3 linked regions of the Myxococcus guangdongensis genome follow. The protein of the gene in region 1 interacts with the protein of each later gene in a pairwise test. Links are inferred from orthologs where the notes say so. Each region holds a gene or a part of one and is shown on either strand. Other genes may lie near its edges.

What was found.
Region 2: the proteins of rho (region 1) and yhbY interact in binary tests that used the Escherichia coli proteins (3 or more experiments, as listed by UniProt). The link is inferred for Myxococcus guangdongensis from one-to-one orthologs.
Region 3: the proteins of rho (region 1) and nusG interact in binary tests that used the Escherichia coli proteins (3 or more experiments, as listed by UniProt). The link is inferred for Myxococcus guangdongensis from one-to-one orthologs.

What each region holds. Positions count from the first base shown.
Region 1 is NZ_JAJVKW010000001.1:1,089,651-1,095,936, reverse strand. The notes cover bases 1,926-4,754. They hold rho (transcription termination factor Rho), read left to right. Parts: upstream 1,926-2,437; coding sequence 2,438-4,072; downstream 4,073-4,754. Other genes in these bases: LXT21_RS04415 (AI-2E family transporter), read right to left, coding at 4,424-4,754; LXT21_RS04420 (hypothetical protein), read left to right, coding at 4,100-4,411. In the rest of the region: NAD-dependent DNA ligase LigA, read right to left, coding at 1-1,843; more of LXT21_RS04415, read right to left, coding at 4,755-5,662; LXT21_RS04410 (hypothetical protein), read right to left, coding at 5,793-6,248; LXT21_RS04405 (lipase family alpha/beta hydrolase), read right to left, coding at 6,264-6,286. UniProt on the Escherichia coli protein: Facilitates transcription termination by a mechanism that involves Rho binding to the nascent RNA, activation of Rho's RNA-dependent ATPase activity, and release of the mRNA from the DNA template.
Region 2 is NZ_JAJVKW010000002.1:497,119-503,543, reverse strand. Bases 2,147-5,114 are described here. They hold yhbY (ribosome assembly RNA-binding protein YhbY), read right to left. Parts: upstream 3,792-5,114; coding sequence 3,501-3,791; downstream 2,147-3,500. Other genes in these bases: LXT21_RS06885 (J domain-containing protein), read right to left, coding at 3,853-5,114; LXT21_RS06895 (crotonase/enoyl-CoA hydratase family protein), read left to right, coding at 2,682-3,470; LXT21_RS06900 (neutral/alkaline non-lysosomal ceramidase N-terminal domain-containing protein), read left to right, coding at 2,147-2,574. Outside these bases: purF (amidophosphoribosyltransferase), read right to left, coding at 1-1,119; more of LXT21_RS06900, read left to right, coding at 1,264-2,146; more of LXT21_RS06885, read right to left, coding at 5,115-5,586.
Region 3 is NZ_JAJVKW010000009.1:351,826-358,123, forward strand. Bases 2,414-5,254 are described here. They hold nusG (transcription termination/antitermination protein NusG), read left to right. Parts: upstream 2,414-3,483; coding sequence 3,484-4,026; downstream 4,027-5,254. Other genes in these bases: tuf (elongation factor Tu), read left to right, coding at 2,414-2,574; rpmG (50S ribosomal protein L33), read left to right, coding at 2,676-2,840; secE (preprotein translocase subunit SecE), read left to right, coding at 3,041-3,484; rplK (50S ribosomal protein L11), read left to right, coding at 4,161-4,607; rplA (50S ribosomal protein L1), read left to right, coding at 4,642-5,254. In the rest of the region: LXT21_RS27365 (hypothetical protein), read left to right, coding at 1-6; 23S rRNA (guanosine(2251)-2'-O)-methyltransferase RlmB, read left to right, coding at 12-818; more of tuf, read left to right, coding at 1,384-2,413; more of rplA, read left to right, coding at 5,255-5,352; rplJ (50S ribosomal protein L10), read left to right, coding at 5,742-6,263. UniProt on the Escherichia coli protein: Part of the processive rRNA transcription and antitermination complex (rrnTAC). The complex forms an RNA-chaperone ring around the RNA exit tunnel of RNA polymerase (RNAP).

The sequences.
Region 1 (6,286 bases):
GCTCCCGCGTCATACCCGTCATCGAGCCGGTGAGCACCACCGTCTTACCAATGAACGGGCCTCCCGTGGCCACCTGGGGCGGGGCGGGTGCGACACCGGCGTTGAGCAGCGCGAGGATGGCCTCCCGGTTCTGGGGCTCCTGGAAGAAGGTGTGGATGACCTGCGCCATGACCGCGCCGACATCCTTGACGCGTGAGACGTCCTCCAGCGACGCGTCGAAGAGCCCCTGCACCTTGGGGAAGGCCTCGGCGAGCGCCTTGGCGGTGGCGTCCCCCACGTGTCGGATGCCCAGCGCGTAGAGGAAGCGGCGCTGGGTGGTCGTCTTGGAGTGCTCGATGGACGCGAGCAGGTTCTCCGCGCTCTTGTCGCCCATGCGCTCGAGCGTCATCAGCTTCTGCTTGGTGAGCGCGTACAGGTCCGCGAACGTCTTCACGGTGCCGGTGGCCACCAGCTGCGCGGCCAGCTTGTCGCCCAGGCCCTCGATGTCCATGGCGATGCGGCTGGCGAAGTGGCGGATCTTCTCCACCAGCTGCGCGGGGCAGGACGCGCCGGTGCACCGGATGACGGCGCCGTCCTCGTCCTTCACCGCCACCGCGCCGCACACCGGGCAGTGCTTGGGGAACTCGAAGGGCTTGGAGTCCTCGGGGCGCTTGGAGAGCACCGTGGAGACGATTTCCGGAATCACGTCCCCCGCGCGGCGCACGAAGACGGTGTCGCCCTTGCGCACGTCCTTGCGCCGCAGCTCGTCCTCGTTGTGCAGCGTGGCGCGCGCCACGGTGACGCCGCCCACCTTCACGGGCTTCAGGTGCGCCACGGGCGTGAGGGCGCCGGTGCGGCCCACCTGGATGCCGATGTCCTGCACCAGCGTGGACTCCTCCTCGGGCGGGAACTTGTACGCCACCGCCCAGCGCGGGCTCTTGGAGACCTGGCCCAGGCGCTTTCGCTGGTCCTCGTCGTCCACCTTCACCACCATGCCGTCCACCTCGAAGGGCAGCTCGTGGCGGCCCTTCAGTGAGGCGTCATAGGCGGCGCGCACCCCGTCGATGCCCGCCGCGCGCACGTAGCGGTTGATGGGCAGGCCCAGCGACTTCAGGTACTCGAGCTTCTCGATGTGCGTCTTGAAGGCGGGCACGCCCTCGGTGGGGACACACTCGTAGAGGTAGACGGAGAGCGGACGCTGCGCGGTCTCCTTCGGATCCAGCTGGCGCAGGCTGCCGGCGGCCGCGTTGCGCGGATTGGCGAAGAGCGGCTCGCCCTCCTCCTCGCGCTTCTCGTTGAGCTTCTGGAAGTCCGCCTTGCGGATGAAGACCTCGCCGCGCACCTCCAGGAGCTCGGGCACCTTCACCCCGTCCTCGGGGAACAGCTCCATGGGCAGGCTTCGGATGGTGCGCAGGTTGCCCGTCACGTCCTCGCCCGTGGTGCCGTCGCCGCGGGTGGCGCCCTGCACGAAGATGCCCTTCTCGAAGCGCAGCGCGATCGCGAGCCCGTCCAGCTTGGGCTCGCACACGTAATTGACGGCGGGGATGCCGAGCATCTTGCGGATGCGCTCGTCGAACTCCACCAGCCCCTCGTCCTCGAAGAGGTTGGCGAGCGACAGCATGGGGACGCGGTGGACCACCTGACCGAACTCGTCGGCCGCCTTGCCGCCCACGCGCTGGGTGGGCGAGTCCGGCGTCTGCAGGGTGGGGTGCTTCTCCTCCAACCCCTGCAGCTCACGCATCAGCGTGTCGTACTGGATGTCGCTGATCTCCGGCGAGTCGAGCACGTAGTAGCGGTGGTTGTGGTGGGCCAGCTCACGACGGAGCTCGCGGGCTCGGGCTTCGGCTTTCTTGAAGTCGTCCACGGTGGGCGGTCCTTACCCCAAAACGCCCCCGCGTGAGGGCGTGTCCATGGCGCGCAATCTAGAGCGACACCCCGACATCGCGTCGACTCCCTCCCGCCATGTCCCGCGCGTGCGCCGTCCACACGCCCCGCCACGTAGGCCCCTGCTCATGCCGACGGTGCGGCGCGCTGGCGCGGTGTCTGTCGTGCGGGGCGGGGCCGGGGCTCACGGTTCCGCCCACGAGGGCCCACCCCAAGCGAAGCGACCCGTCGGGTCCTGGCGTGGGGAGCCACGACGCCCCGTGGCGGGTGGGAATTGTCCGCCGCCGGGCTCATGTTGCTCATCAGGAAGAGTCCGCGCGCTGGCCCTCAAGATGCCTTGACAGGCCTGGAGGGGGTCAATAACGTCCCTCGGCGGTTCACTGGCGCAGGAATTTCGACGGCGCCATCTCTTCCCCAAAACCAATCGGCCCGTGCCCGCGCAGTCCCCTCCAGGGATTCCGGTAAGGGTCGCTCCTCACTGGAGAAGGTGCTTCCGAGGCCGAGCGGACATCTCCCCCGGCAATCGAGCGTCCGAGTCCTCGGGCACCCCACCATTCCCCAAGCGTTCCCAGCCATGCGCAAAGCCCGTACTTCGAGAGAGAAGGCCGCCGACGTCGCTGTTCCCGTCGAGGCCGACGACAAGCCCCGTCGCAAGCGCGCGGCGGCGAAGACCGCCGACAGGGAGGAAGCCGAGAAGCCGTCCCGTTCGCGCCGCGCCCCTCGCCGCGACGAGGACACGAACCCGGAGGTGGAGAGCGACTCCGCCGAGGTGAGCGCCGAGCCGCCCCGCCCGGTGCTGACGCCGATCTCCCGTCCGGTCCGCGACGACGACCTCCAGGAGGCTCGCATCTCCGGTGAGGAGGAGTCCCCCGCGGCCACGCTGCCGCCCCCGCCGGAGCCCCCCGAGGCCCCGACCATCACGGAGGTCAGCCGCGACGGCGCTCCCATGCAGGTCATCAAGCTCAATGACCTGAAGCGGATGAAGATCACGGACCTGTCCCGGATGGCCCACGACGTGGGCATCGAGAACTACCAGGGTCTGAAGAAGCAGGACCTCATCTTCGCGCTGCTGGGTGGCATCGCGGACAAGCGCTTCGAGGTCCACGCCGAGGGCGTGATGGAGCTGCTCAGCGACGGCTTCGGCTTCCTGCGCAGCGCGGACAGCGACTACCAGCCCAGCCCGGACGACATCTACGTGTCCCCGTCGCAGGTGCGCCGCTTCAACCTGCGGCCCGGCGACACGGTGACGGGCCCCATCCGCCAGCCCCGCGAGGGCGAGCGCTTCTTCGCGCTCCAGAAGGTGGACAAGGTCAACTTCACGGACCCGATGTCGGACGCGGCGCGCGAGCGCATCCTGTTCGACAACCTCACGCCGCTGTATCCGACGCGCAAGCTCAAGCTCGAGCACGAGTCGTCGGAGATGACCACGCGCATCATCGACATGTTCTGCCCCATCGGCCTGGGCCAGCGCTGCCTCATCGTGGCGCCGCCGAAGGCCGGCAAGACGGTGCTCTTGCAGAACATCGCGCACGCCATCAGCCGCAACCACCCGGACGTCTACCTCATCGTGCTGCTCGTGGACGAGCGCCCGGAGGAAGTGACGGACATGGAGCGCAGCGTGCGCGGCGAGGTGGTCTCCTCCACCTTCGACGAGCCCGCCACGCGCCACGTGCAGGTGGCGGAGATGGTCATCGACAAGGCCAAGCGCCTGGTCGAACAGAAGTACGACGTCTGCATCCTGCTGGACTCGATCACCCGTCTGGCGCGCGCCTACAACACGGTGGTGCCCGCGTCCGGAAAGATTCTGTCCGGCGGCGTGGACGCCAACGCGCTCCACAAGCCCAAGCGCTTCTTCGGCGCCGCGCGCAACATCGAGGAGGGCGGCTCGCTGACCATCATCGGCACCGCGCTCATCGACACCGGCAGCCGCATGGACGAGGTCATCTTCGAGGAGTTCAAGGGCACGGGTAACTCCGAAATCGTCCTGGACCGCAAGCTGATGGAGAAGCGCATCTTCCCCACGCTGGATATCAACAAGTCCGGCACGCGCAAGGAGGAGCTGCTGCTGGGGCCGGGTGATTTGGTCCGCATCACCGCGCTGCGCCAGGTGCTGCACCCGTTCACCCCCATCGACGCGATGGAGTTCGTGCTCAAGCACATGCGTCCGACGGCGACGAACGCGGACTTCCTCGGCTCGATGAACCGCTAGAGGTAGCCATTGGCCCGGGGAGGCCCCATGTTGGGTCCCATGCTCGTCCGCCTGCTTCCCCTCCTCGTGGGGGTGACACTCGGAACCGTGGGATGCGACGTGGACCCCCTGGGGCCACCGCTGGACACGCCCCCCGTGCTGTCCAGCCGCACCTGTTACTCAGATGACGATTGCGTCGCGGACGCGTGCTGCGGGCTGGGAACGGCCGTCACGCACGCGGACGAGGGGCCCAACTGCCGCGGCGTGAGCTGCACCAGCGGCTGTCCCGAGGGCTCCATCGACTGCGGTCGCTGCATGCCCATCTGCCGCGGAGACCGCTGCGCCGCCGCCTGCCAGTGAGGCCGTGCCTCCTCAGGCCGCGGGCGTCTGCTGGCCGGTGGCGATGACCGGCTGGGGCTCGGCGCCCGGCAGCGTCACCACGGCCTGGGGCTGCGCCTTGAGGCGGGCGTAGTCGAAGCACGCCACGAGGATGGCGGTGATGGGCACCGCGAAGAGCGCGCCGATGAGGCCGAAGAGCCGCTCGCCCGCGATGAGCGAGAAGGCCACGATGACCGGGTGGATGCGCGCGGCCTGACCCATGATTTTGGGGTTGAGGAAGTACGCCTCCACTGCGTGGATGCCGATGATCCACAGCAGGATGGCCACGCCCTTCTGGAAGCCGTCCGCCAGCGCGATGAGGACGATGGGCACCGAGCTCAGGATGGTGCCGAAGATGGGGATGAGGCTGAAGAACGTGGCGATGGTCGCCAGCAGGAACGCGAACTTCACGCCGAAGAGCAAGAGCCCCACGAAGGTCAGCGCGCCGTTGACGACGCAGATGGTGACCTGCCCGCGCACCACGCCGGACAGCGAGCGGTCCAGGCGCTCGGCGAGCTGCCGCGCGTCCTGCGCGTACTCGGGGGGCACCAGCGTGCCGCAGTAGCGGCGGATGGCCTGCCCGTCGATGGAGAAGAAGGCCGCCACCATCAGGATGAAGAACAGCATGAAGACGCCCGCGGCCACGCTGGCGACGATGCTGCGCGACACGTTGACGATGTCGCCCAGGTTCTCCTGCACCAGGGACGCCACGCGCTTCACCGCGTCCCCCATCAGCTGCTCCAAATCCAACGCCAGGCTGAAGTGCCCGGCGCCCGCCGCGTCCGCGCCCTCCAGCGCGCGGTTGGACAGCGCCACGGGGATGCCCTGCGCGCTCAGCCACGTCTCCGCGCGCTGCGCGAGCACCTGCACCTGCTCGGGCGTCAGCGTGTTGGCGAGCGCCATCAGGTCCCGGCTCACGCGCGCCATCTCCCGGTACAGCTGGGGCACCAGCGCGACGAAGAACAGGTACACGCCGACGAAGAAGCCCGCGTAGATGAGCAGGATGGCCACCCAGTGCGGCACCTGCCGCCCGGCCACCTTCACCCGCGTGATTCGCGCCACCAGCGGCTGCACCAGGTAGGCGATGAGCGCCGCGCCCGCGAAGGGCATCACCACCGAGCGGAACGTCACCAGCACCAGGGCCACCACGAGCCACAGGGCCCCCAGCACCCACAGGCGGTTGCGGCGGTCGACGATGGGCGTCGGAGGAGATTCCACGGGGTGCGGCGACATGTCTCGGGCTTATGGCACCGCCCGCGCGCTGACAAGGCCCGCCCGCCCTCGTTCTCGTTCGTGCCCCAAGCAGGGGCTCGCCCGGGTGCCGAGATGACGGAAAGTTCCCTCCACCTCGGGTCCGGCCTGCTCAGGCCGAGGGCTGCTGGAGGCGCAGCTTGCGCTCCAGCCGGTCCAGGCACTCGTGCATGTGCTTGCGCTTCACCCGTCCCTCGGTGGCCTCGCCCAGCCCGTGCATCTGCTCCGTCAGCCAGCGCGAGAGGAACAGCAGGGCCAGCCTGTCGTCGGGGCCCAGGCCGCGCTCCAGGTAGCGCTGGTGGCGCATGTAGTCGTCATACGCGTCCGTCTCGTGGGACAGCTCCCAGCGCGTCAGCCGCAGGGCCTCCGTGTAGACGGCGGGAGAGGGGCGCGGGCGGGGCTCGGTGAACAGGGGCGCGAAGTGGCCTCCGGTGTCCAGGTCCACCTCCTGCACCGGCGGCGGCCAGCTTCGCAGGTCCTGCGCGAGCAGCTTCGCCACCTCCTCCACCAGGTGCTCCAGGAGGGTGACGGGCTTCAGGTCGAAGAGATGGTCCCACCGCGAGGGCATGTCCCCCTCTCTACCTCAAGAGGCGGAGGGTGGCAGCG
Region 2 (6,425 bases), on another replicon or contig:
CAGGTGCACCTCCAGCGCTCCGGCCGCCTTGATCATCTTCACGATCTTGCGGCTCGTCGTGCCGCGGACGATGGAGTCGTCCACCACCACCACGCGCTTGCCCTTGATGACGTGGCGCACGGCCGACAGCTTCAGCTTCACGCCGAAGTGACGGATGGACTGCTGCGGCTCGATGAACGTCCGGCCCACGTAGTGGCTGCGGATGAGCCCCACGTCATACGGAATCCCGCTCTGCTGCGAGAAGCCGATGGCCGCCGCCACTCCCGAGTCCGGCACCGCGATGACCAGGTCCGCGTTCGCCGGTTGCTCGCGCGCCAGCTGCATGCCCATGCGCTTGCGCACCTCGTACACGCTGTTGCCGAACAGCACCGAGTCCGGCCGCGCGAAGTACACCTGCTCGAAGATGCACCGCCCCAGCCGCGCGGGCTCCGCGAACGGCTTGCTCGTGCGCATGAGGCCGTTCTCGATGACGAGCAGCTCACCGGGCTCCAGCTCGCGCACCACGTCCGCCTCGATGAGGTCCAGCGCCGTCGTCTCGCTGGCGACGACGTACGCGCCTTCCTTCATCCGCCCCAGCACCAGCGGCCGGATGCCCAAGGGGTCTCTCACCGCGACCAGCTTGTTCTCGGTGAGCACCAGCAGGCTGTAGGCGCCCTCCACCTTGCGCAGGGCCTCCACCAGCTTCTGCTCGAAGCTCCCCTGCCGCGAGCGCGCGAGCAGGTGGAGGATGACCTCCGTGTCGGCGTCCGACTGGAAGATGGCTCCGTCGGCCTCCAGCTTCTCCTTCAGCGTCGCCGCGTTGACCAGGTTTCCGTTGTGCGCGATGGCGCACTGACCGCCCGCGTACTGCACGAAGAGCGGCTGCGCGTTCTTGAGCTGGCTGCCGCCCGCCGTCGAATAGCGCACGTGGCCGATGGCCGACTGACCGGGCAAGCCGGCGAGCACTGGCGCATCGAAGATGTCGGCCACCAGCCCCATCTGACGGTGTGCCCGCAGGCCATGACCATCAGAGGCGACGATACCCGCGGACTCCTGCCCGCGATGCTGCAGGGCGTGCAGCCCCAGGTACGTCAGGTTGGAGGCCTCGGCGTGTCCCGTGATTCCGAAGATGCCGCACATGGCGCGCTGCCTTACTCCTTTCGGGCGGTGAGCGGAACAGGAACGCACGCCCCTCTGGTGGGTATTCCACCCGTCACCGGAGTCGTCCGATGTGGGCAGACGAGCCTCGCGGTGAGTGCCGCGTGCCGTTAGTCTGCGCACCGCATGGTGTTCCCACGACGAGCCTCCTGGCGTTCCCTGTTTCCCCTGGTCTTGCTCACCGTGGGTGCCGCTTATGCCTTGGGTTCCTGGAACTGGTGCGGCACGTGGGCGGAGCGCGCGCCGGTGCTGGTGTCGCAGGTGAAGGCGGAGGGGCCGCTGCGCGCGGGCGCGGCGAAGGTGGCCCTGGTGCCGCCGTTCCCGGTGGTGGTGGCGGGCTACTCGCCGCCGCGCCCCGATGCGACGCAGTCCGACCCTCCGCTCCATGCGCGCGCGGTGGTGTTTGAGGTGGAGGGCTCGCGGGTGGGGTTGGTGTCGCTGGAGCTGCTGCTCATCACGGATGTGGTGACGGCGCGGGTGCGCGAGCACGCGAAGACGCTGGGGCTGCAGGATGTGTTGGTGTTGGCCACGCACACGCACTCGTCGCTCGGGGGATATGACTCCCGGCTGGTGTCGCAGCTCGTCGGGACGGGGCGTTATCGGGAGGACTCGGAAGCGACGGTGGTGGCCGCGGCGAGCGCGGCGCTCGGGCAGGCCGCCTCCTCGCTCACGGACGTGACGCTGGAGCTGGGCGAGGCGAAGGAGTCCTCGTATGTCTACACGCGCTCGGGTGGCACCGCGCCGGATGGGACGCTGACGCGCGCGGTGCTGCGGGGGGCGTCCGCGCCGGTGGCGGAGCTGCTCTTCTTCGCGGCGCACCCGGCGATGGTGCCCCGGCAGCGCGCGTACGTGGACCCGGACTATCCGGGCCGCTTGAGCACGCTGCGCGAGTCAGAGGGCAGCGGCGTGACGCTGTTGTTGCAGGGCGCGGTGGGCAACGCGTCGGTGGCCTACTCGGAAGGGCAGGGATTGGAGCGGGTGTCGGGCTTCGCTCGGGCCTTGTCGGAGCTGGCGGGCAAGGCGCCCCTGGCTTCGGCGGGGGCGTCGGTGCGGCTGTCGCTGGCGCGCGCGGAGGCGGTGATGCCCCGGCCGGATGCGTCGCGGCTGGTGCCGGCCTTCACTCGGGCGGCGGGGGATAACTTGTTGTGCAGCTCGGCCGAGCGTGTGGCCGAGGTGTCCGCGTTGGTGCTGGGGCCGCTGGAGCTGGTGACGGTGCCGGGCGAGCCCACGGTGGACGCGGGCGCGGAGCTGGTGCGGCGCACGGGGGCCTCGGGCGTGCTGGGGCTCGCGGGCGGTTACGTGGGCTACGTGGAGACGCCGGACCTGGTGAACGCGAACGGTGGAGAGTCGCGCAGGCAGTACTTCGGCCCCGCGTTGTTGGAGCGGCTGGGCGTGGCGGCGGAGCTGGCCGCGAGCACGGCGGGCTTCACGCGCTGAGGGTGGGCCGCGGCTGAACGTCGTGCGTTGGACGGGGCGATGCGGGTGATGGTGTGAATCGAGGCTCGTGACGGACAATGCGCGTCCACCTCTACCGTGGAGCGCTGATGAGCCCGTCGGACCCTCGCATCACCCTGGAAGTGCGCGGACACCTCGCCCTCATCGGCATCCATCGCCCGGAGAAGCGCAACGCGTTCGATGTGGGCATGCTGCGGGGACTCTCGTCCGCGGTGACGGAGGCGGACCGGCACTCGGACGTGCGGTGCATGGTCCTCTTCGCGGTGGGAGACCACTTCTCGGCGGGGCTGGACCTCGCGAGCGTCGCGCCCGCGCTCTCCAGCGGAGAGCCGCTCTACGCGGAGGGGTTCATCGACCCTTGGGGCATCCAGGGCCCGCCGCGCACCAAGCCCCTGGTGCTCGCCGTCCAGGGACTGTGCCTCACGCTGTCCATCGAGCTCATCCTCGCGGCGGACATCACCGTGGCCTCGGAGGACGCGCGCTTCGGACAGATTGAAATCAAGCGCGGCATCTTCCCGTTCGGCGGCGCCACCGTGCGCTTCCCTCAGCGCGCCGGCTGGGGCAACGCCATGCGATGGCTGCTCACCGGTGACGAGTTCGACGCGCGCGAGGCTTACCGCATCGGCCTGGTGCAAGAGGTGGTGGAGCGCGGCCGGCACCTGGAGCGGGCGCTGGCCCTGGCCGAGACAGTGGCGAAGCAGGCTCCGCTGGGCGTGCAGGCGACGCTCGCGTCCGCGCGACAGGCGGTGCACGAAGGGCCCGACGCAGCCAGGGCCGCGCTGCTGCCCCGGCTGTTGGAGCTGGTGGCGACGGAGGACGCCGCGGAGGGCGTCCAGTCCTTCCTCGAGCGCCGCGAGGCCCGCTTCAGCGGCAAGTGAAGTGAACCCACGGGCTTCGGGGACGGTCCGTCAGAACTTCTCGAACTTGGACTTCTCCTTGCGCTTCTTGAAGAGCAGCGCCGTGCGGCCCAACAGCTGGGCGAGCTCGGCGCTGGTGCCCTCGGCGAGGCGCGCGGCGGCTTCCTGGCGCGACTCGGGGCCCTCGTTGATCTTCACCTTGATGAGCTCGTGGTCGTGCAGCGCCTGCTCGACGGCGGCGATGACGCCCTCGGTGACGCCGGATTGACCGACGATGACCACCGGCTCCAGGTGGTGTCCGAGCGCGCGCAGATGGCGGCGTTGCTTCCCGGTGAGCGACACGTTGCTGTCTCCTTCGACTCCACCCGCGGGGCCCCTGGCCCCTCCGGATGGGGGGCGCACCCTACTTCTTCTGGGCCGCCATGCGAATCTCCCGCTGAGCGTCGATGTGGTCTGGCTGAAGGTCCACGGTCCGCTTGAAGTGCTTCAGCGCCCCCGTGGTGTCTCCCGTCAGCTTCGCAATCACCCCGAGGAAGTAGTGCGCCGGCGCACACCGCTCGTTGCGCTTGATGGCGTTCTGGATTTCCCGGAACGCCTCCGGCTGCGCCGCCTTCTTGTCCGCCGCCGTGAAGAACCGCGCATAACCCCGCCAGGCGTAGAACTCCGCCTCCTCGGCGTTGAGCTGGATGGCCTCGTTCAACATCTTCACGGCCTCCGGGAACTTGCGCGCCTTCACCAGGATGCACGACTTCTGGAAGAGCTCCTCCGCCATCAGGATGGCGTTGATGTCCACCTCCGCCCCGGCCCCACCGCTCTTCAGCTCCTCGAGATAGGCCGCCCGGCTCTTGTCGTCGGACAGCGTCCGGTACGCATCGCCGATGTAGGCGAACACCTCGGCCTTGAGCTTCTCGAGCTCCGGCGGCGCCCCCTGCGGGAGCGTGTCCGGGTGGTACAGCTTGGCCAGACGGAAGTACGCGACCTTGACCGCGCTGCCGTCCGCCTGCTCCGCCAACCCGAGCCGCTGGAAGTGGGTCTGCTGCTTCAACGCCATCGCGAGCTGCTTGAGCGCCGGAATCTCGTCGGCGCCGGGCGCAGGGCCGGAGACCGTGGGCGGCGCCGGACGCGCCGCGGCGGGCGGGGGGCTCGCTGGACGCGCTGGCGCTGCTGCTCCGACGACGGGCGGCGGACGCGGGGCGGCGGCTCCAGGGGGAGTACCCGGACGGGCCGCCGCCGGCGCCGCGGCTCCGGGCGGATTGCCTGGACGCGCGGCCTGCGGTGCACCCGCTCCTGGGGGATTTCCGGGCGCGGTGGACGGAGCCTGGGCCGCGGGAGGCGTGGCGGGGCGGGCGGGCTGTGCGGCCGTGGGGGGCGAGGCGGGGGCCGGTCCGGGCTGCGCCGCGACCGAGGGGCCCGCCGCCGTCGCGGGGACCGTGCGCGCGGCCGCGAAGGACACCGCGTCCAGTTCGCGCAGCAGGAAGGCCAGGCGCAGCAGGTGGTCGGCGTCCTGCGGGAAGTCCGCGAGGAGCTGCGACACCGAGCGCACCCCGTCGATGACCGTGAGCGCGCGAACCTCGTGCGGCGTCAGCCGCAGCTCGCTCGCGGCCACCATCCCGCCCGACTTCATGATGGGCAGGTTGAGCACGGGCATCAGCCGACGCTTGATGTCCGCGGAGGGCATGCGGCGCACGGTGTCGCTGAGCACCGCCCACCGGTTGCCCAGCGGCATGGCCTTGTTGCCGGCCAGCTCCCGCAGCTCGAAGGCGAACATGCCGGACTCGGCGCGCAGGCCCTTGAACAGGATGCTGGAGGCGCGCTGCGCCAGAATCGAGAACGCGGTGGCGGGCTGGAGCAGACCCAGTCCGAAGAGCGCGGCGAGCAGGTCTCCGCCGAAGCGCTCCTTGGCGGCCTCGGCTTGCTGGAGCTGCTCGGGCGTGAGCAGCCGCGCGCCCATCAGCGAGGTGCCCAGCGAGTCCTCGGCGTGGTTGGAGTCGACGAACTCCGGGTTGCCCTTGCGGAAGTGAATCAGGGTGACCCGGTCCGCGAGCGCCAGCTTGAGCAGGCCCGTCTGCTCCGCGGAGGCGATGCGGCCGTAGAGGTTCAGCGGCGAGGTCTGCTCGAGCTGACCCTGCGAGGGCATCGCGTACGGTGAGGCCTCCGCGGAGACGGCGGGCGCGGCTCCCGTGGTGGGGAGAGGGGCAGCGCCGGGCTGTGCCGTCGCGACAGGCGATGGAGGGACGGCTCCCGCCTGCGGCTGTCCGGTGGCTGTGTTGGGCCGTGCGACCGCTCCCGGTGCTCCTGGAACCTGGGGCTGCCCGGCCTGCATCGGGTTTGCCGGCCGGACTCCTGGGCCCGACATCGGGGCACCTGGACGCGCGACGGGCGCTCCAGGGCCCGCAACGGGGCCACCTGGGCGCGCGTTCGGCGTGGCTCCCGCGCCCGCCGCGGGGCTCCCTGGTCCCGCCATGGGGACACCTGGACGAGCCACCTGGACTGCTCCGGGCCCCGCCATGGGTGCACCTGGGCCCGCCATGGGGACACCTGGGCGCGCGTTCGGCGCGGCACCCGGCCCCGCCATGGGAGCGCCTGGGCCCGCTACGGGGACGCCCGGGCGTGCCATCGGAGCGCCCGGCCCCGCCATCGGCACTCCTGGACCGGCCATCGGAGCAGTACCTGGGCCCGCCATCGGTGCTGCACCCGGGCCCGCCATGGGCGCGCCCGGCCCCGCCATGGGCATGCCACCAGGTCCCGTCATAGGAGCACCCGGACCGGCCATCGGCACACCGGGCCCCGCCATGGGGACACCGGGGCGCGCGGCTTGCGCCTGGGGCGCACCCGGTCCGGGGCCGAGGTTGGCCGGCGCGCCGTCACCCCACAGCTCGCGCGGGAACACCTCGCGGGCCTCGGGGAAGCGCCACGGGAAGGCGAAGTTCAGCCCGTCCTCGGAGACCTGGAGCTTGCCCTTGATGGCGCCGCTGT
Region 3 (6,298 bases), on another replicon or contig:
CTCTAGTTCTCATGCGTGAGCGTTCCTCCCGAGGTGGTCGAGGCGAGCGCGAGGGGGGAGATTCCTCCGCGCGCCACGTCTATGGGGTGAATCCGGTCCTCGAGGCCCTGCGGGCCCGGCCGGATGAGGTCGAGCGGTTGTTCATCGTGGAGGGGCAGCTCGCGGCCAAGGCCGCGGGAGAGCTGCTCAGCCGCGCTCGGGACGCGGGCGTCCGTGTCGAGAAGGTGACGCGTGAGCGGCTGGCGGTGATGGCTGACGGCGGCGTGCACCAGGGCGTGGTGCTGGAGCTCCGGGGCTTCCGGTACGCGGAGCTCGAGGACCTGCTCGAGGCGGCTCAAGCCAGCAAGCGGCCCGCGCTCGTGGTGGTGCTCGACGGCATCCAGGACCCGCACAACCTGGGAGCCATCATCCGCTCGGCCCATGCGCTCGGGGCACACGGGGTGGTCATCGCCAAGGACCGGGCCGTCCAGGTGACGGGGACGGTGGCCAAGGCTTCCGCGGGGGCGGTGGAGCACTGCCTCATCGCCCGGGTGGTGAACATCTCGCGTGCCCTGGAGGAGCTGAAGGAAGCGGGACTCTGGGTGGCCGCGGCCGACGTGGACGCGACCGAGCCCATGTGGAGCGCCCGACTGGACGGCCCCTTGGCCCTCGTCGTGGGCGCCGAGGGGGGAGGAGTGAGGGAGGGTGTGCTCAAGCACTGCGACCACCGCCTGCGGATTCCCATGGCGGGTCAGGTCGGTTCACTCAATGCGTCCGTTTCGGCCGGCATTCTGCTATACGAGGTCGCCCGCCAACGGGGGAGCAGCTCCTCCCGTTAGTCGGTCTGAACCCGGGATCAATCTCCTTGACTTGGGTGAAGGGGACTTTTAAAAGGGCGCGCCTCGCACATCGGAGTCGGGTGGTTGACGGCTTCGGTGCAGGTAGGGTAGGGCAGGAGCCGATGAGTGCCGGTGTAGCTCAGTCGGTAGAGCAACTGATTTGTAATCAGTAGGTCGCGGGTTCAAGTCCCGCCGCCGGCCAAGCAGGACGGGGCCGCGGATGAGGGCCCGAGACGAGCAGTGCGGGGAGTAGTCGCGGTTCGTGGTGCAAAATTCTGGAGGGATACCCAAGCGGCCAAAGGGAGCAGACTGTAAATCTGCCGGCTCTACGCCTTCGATGGTTCGAATCCATCTCCCTCCACTCGGCATTGCGGGAATAGCTCAGTTGGTAGAGCGTCAGCCTTCCAAGCTGAATGTCGTGGGTTCGAATCCCATTTCCCGCTCCAAACGTTGTAGTTCATAGCATCGCCAAGCCCTGATAGCTCAGTTGGCAGAGCGCATCCTTGGTAAGGATGAGGTCACCAGTTCAATCCTGGTTCAGGGCTCCATTTTTTAGAGGAGTGTCATGGCCAAGGAGAAGTTCGAGCGTAACAAGCCCCACGTGAACATCGGCACGATCGGACACGTGGACCACGGCAAGACGTCGCTGACGGCGGCCATCACGAAGGTGCTGGCGAAGACGGGCGGCGCCACGTTCCTGGCGTACGACCAGATCGACAAGGCGCCGGAAGAGCGCGAGCGCGGCATCACGATCTCGACGGCGCACGTCGAGTATCAGACGAAGAACCGTCACTACGCGCACGTCGACTGTCCGGGCCACGCCGACTACGTGAAGAACATGATCACGGGCGCGGCGCAGATGGACGGCGCGATCCTGGTGGTGTCGGCGGCGGACGGCCCGATGCCCCAGACGCGTGAGCACATCCTGCTGGCGCGTCAGGTCGGTGTTCCGTACATCGTGGTCTTCCTGAACAAGGTCGACCTGCTGGACGACCCGGAGCTGCGCGAGCTGGTGGAGATGGAGGTCCGGGACCTCCTGAAGAAGTACGAGTTCCCCGGCGACAGCATCCCCATCATCCCGGGCTCCGCGGTGAAGGCGCTCGAGGGTGACGCGAGCGACATCGGCGAGCCGGCCATCCTGAAGCTGATGGAGGCGGTGGACAGCTACATCCCGACGCCGCAGCGCGCGACGGACAAGCCCTTCCTGATGCCGGTGGAGGACGTGTTCTCCATCGCCGGCCGTGGAACGGTGGCGACGGGCCGCGTGGAGCGCGGTCGGGTCAAGGTCGGCGAGGAGGTCGAGGTCGTCGGTCTGCGCCCGACGCAGAAGACGGTTGTGACGGGCGTCGAGATGTTCCGCAAGCTGCTGGACGAGGGCATGGCGGGCGACAACATCGGCGCGCTGGTCCGTGGCCTGAAGCGTGAGGACATGGAGCGTGGGCAGGTGATTGCCAAGCCTGGCAGCATCACGCCGCACACCAAGTTCAAGGCGCAGATCTACGTGCTGTCGAAGGAAGAGGGTGGTCGTCACACCCCGTTCTTCAAGGGCTACCGTCCCCAGTTCTACTTCCGCACCACGGACGTGACGGGAACGGTGAAGCTGCCGGAGAACGTGGAGATGGTGATGCCGGGCGACAACATCGCGATCGAGGTGGAGCTCATCACCCCTGTCGCGATGGAGAAGGAGCTGCGCTTCGCTGTTCGCGAGGGTGGCCGCACGGTGGGCGCCGGCGTCGTCGCGGAAGTCATCGAGTAACGCGCCCGGGGGGCTTTCGAGCCCCCTGGCCCCAAACACCGGATTCCGAGGGGAAGGTGCCTGATGGTAACCTTCCCCTCTCGTGTCTGATGAGGTAGGCCATGCCGAAGGGCAATCGTTCCATCATTTCGCTCGAGTGCACGGTGTGCAAAGAGCGGAACTATACGACCACGAAGAACAAGCGGAAGAGCCAGGACAAGCTCGAGTTGAGCAAGTTCTGCTCGAAGTGCCGCAAGCACACGGACCACAAGGAAGGTAAGGTCTAGGTCGGTAGTTCCTGAGAGTTTCTAGGCCAGTAGCTCCAACGGTAGAGCAGCGGTCTCCAAATCCGCGTGTTGGGGGTTCGAATCCCTCCTGGCCTGCCAAGTCTCAGTGGGAGCGGGGCCCCCGGTACCTGGAGGTACCGGGGGTTCCTGTGTTTCCGCAGTTCGTGAAATTTCGCTTTCGCAGTACCTCGTGAGGCACCATGGCGACGGCATCAGAGGCCAGCCAGCAGGCTAACCGCTCGGCGATGGATCCGAAGCGGCTCGTGGTCATCTTCTACCTCCTCGCCGGCATCATCCTGGCGCTGTTCCTGGAGCGTCTCTTCGGAGCGCTGTGGGCCAGCTTCGGATGGCCCGACTCGGTGCTCATCGAGGGTCTGGACTGGAAGGTGTCCACGCTCGTGGGCTACCTGTCGGCCGTGGGCCTCGCGGTGGCCGGCTACTTCCACCCCAAGACGCACACCCTCTCCATGGAGGTCGCGTCCGAGCTGATGAAGGTGTCCTGGCCCACCTGGCCGGAGACCCGGACGTCGACCGTGGCCGTGGTCGTCGCCTCGCTCGTGGCCGCGGTGCTGCTCTTCTGCATCGACACCGTCGCGTACAACTTGATGGTGGAGTGGCTGCCGGCCTTGTGGGGGAAGCTGTAATGGCGATGAAATGGTTCGTGGTCCACACCTACTCGAACTTCGAGAACCAGGCGAAGAAGAGCCTGGAGGAGAAGATCCGCCTCGAGGGGCTCCAGGACCAGTTCGGTGAGATCCTCATCCCCATGGAGCAGGTCGTGGAGATGGTGAAGGGCGAGAAGAAGACGTCTCGCCGCAAGTTCTTCCCCGGCTACATCTTCGTGCAGATGGAGCTGAACGACCGGACGCTCCACCTGGTGAAGAACACGCCGAAGATCACCGGCTTCCCGGGGACGGGCCAGAACGAGCAACCGCGACCCATCTCGGAGAAGGAGGTCGCGAACCTCACGTCGCAGATCTCCGAGGGCACGCTCAAGCCCAAGCCCAAGGTGCAGTTCGACGACGGCGACACGGTGCGTGTGGTGGACGGCCCGTTCGCCAACTTCAACGGCACGGTGGAAGAGGTCAACGCGGAGAAGGGTCGCGTGAAGGTGCTCGTGAGCATCTTCGGTCGCGCCACCCCCGTGGAGCTGGACTTCATGCAGGTGGAGAAGACCACCGGCTAGTTTTTCGCGGGCGACTCGGATAGAGCGCGCCCTGCTGTAGTTCCGCGTCCGCCTGGACGCGGTCCCATGGGTGGGAGAGCCTCCCCGTCTGGAGGCCCGTCTGGACCACCCCCTCGAAAGGCAGTTGTCAGCCGATGAAGAAGGTCACAGGTCAGGTCAAGCTGCAGATTCCCGCCGGCAAGGCGAACCCCGCTCCGCCGATCGGCCCCGCACTCGGTCAGCAGGGCGTGAACATCATGGAGTTCTGCAAGCAGTTCAACGCGAAGACGCAGGCGGAGGCCAAGGAGGGTCTGATCATCCCGGTGATCATCACCGTCTATCAGGACCGCTCCTTCACGTTCATCCTCAAGACGCCTCCGGCGGCCGTCCTCATCAAGAAGGCGGCGGGCCTGCACACCGACAAGAAGAAGGGTTCGGGCGCGAAGAAGCCTGGCAAGGAGAAGGTGGGGCAGATCACCCGCGCGCAGCTCGAGGAGATCGCCAAGAAGAAGATTCAGGACACCACCGCCGCTTCGCTCGAGGCCTGCATGAACACCATTGCTGGCACCGCGCGCTCCATGGGCATCGACGTCGTCGGCTAGGCCGCCGCCCCACTCACGGACGAGGATTTCTGTCATGGCTAATGGGAAGAAGTTCCGGGCGGCCGCCGCGCTGGTGGACCGCGAGAAGCGTTACTCGGTGGCCGAGGGTTTCGCGCTGCTGAAGAAGACGGTGGACGCGCGCGCGTCGAAGTACGACCAGACGGTCGACGTGGCCATCAACCTGGGTGTGGACCCGAAGCACGCGGACCAGATGGTCCGCGGCGCCGTGGTCCTCCCGAACGGTACGGGCGCCACCGTGCGCGTGGCCGTGTTCGCCAAGGGCGAGCGCGCCACCGAGGCTGGCAACGCGGGCGCGGACATCGTGGGCGCGGAGGACCTCCAGAAGCGCATCGAGGAGGGCTTCCTCGACTTCGACACCGTCATCGCCACCCCGGACATGATGGGTATCGTGGGTCGCCTCGGTAAGGTGCTCGGTCCCCGTGGCCTCATGCCGAACCCGAAGGTCGGCACGGTGACCATGGACGTGGCCAAGGCCATCCGCGACGCCAAGGGCGGTAAGGTCGACTTCCGCGCGGAGAAGGCCGGTATCGTCCACGCGAAGATGGGCAAGTCCTCCTTCTCGGTGGACAAGCTCGAGGGCAACTTCAACGCGCTGGTGGACCTGGTGATGAAGCTCAAGCCGGCCACCGCCAAGGGCGTGTACCTGAAGGGCATCGCCATCTCCACGACGATGGGCCCGGGCATCAAGATCGATACCCAGGAGATTCTGGCCCGCCACCGCTAGGCGGCCAGCAGGCGGGCGGTGCTCGCTTCCCCACAGTGGGGGAGTCAGAGGTGCCGCCTGCCTGACGTCTCAGGTTCGAAAGTTCTGGATCTTTGCCGAAGCCGGGGGTATAGGCCCCCGGCTTTTGCAATTGGAGCGCCACGTCATGAGGCGTGCGCTTCGACCTGGTTCATGACAGCAGGGACCCGGTCAGAGGAGAAGTGCCCCGTTGGGAACCGGACAACCGGTCGGGGTGTGGCTTCCTCTGTCGGGTTCAAACGGCCGCAAGGTCAGCCCTGCCGAGACTGGAGGTGCGGTGTGGTGTCTCTCGGAGACTCCTCTCTCGCTCTGCCACTTTGGCCCAGGCATCACGCCCGTCGGAAGACGGGCCAAGAAGGAGGTGAGTCAAAGTGCTGAAGAGCGAGAAGGAGGAGATGATCAAGGAACTCCACGAGAAGTTCTCGCGGACCAAGTCAGCCATCGTCGCGGAGTTCTCCAAGGTGGATGTGGAGACGGTGACGAAGCTGCGCAAGAAGTTCCGTGAGGGCGGCGTCGAGTACAAGGTCATCAAGAACACGCTGGCGCGCCGTGCGGCGCAGGGCACGGACCTGGCTGTCATCGCTGATGACTTCACGGGACCGGTGGCTCTGTGCCTGAGCTACGGCGACGTGGTGGCCCCGGCGAAGATCCTGACCGAGTTCACGAAGGACCTCGAGGACAAGATCAAGATCCGCACCGCCGTGGTCGACGGCCGCAAGGTCGACGTCAACGGCGTCAAGCAGCTGGCGAAGCTGCCGGGTCTCAACGAGCTCCGGGCGCAGCTGCTCGGCATGCTCAACCAGCCGGCTGGCAAGCTGGTTCGGACCATTGCCGCCCCGGGTTCCCAGCTCGCGCGGGTCGTCCAGGCCCACGCGGACAAGGCGCAGGGTTAGTTTTCCTGATTCATCCGAGAAGTTTTTCTACACCA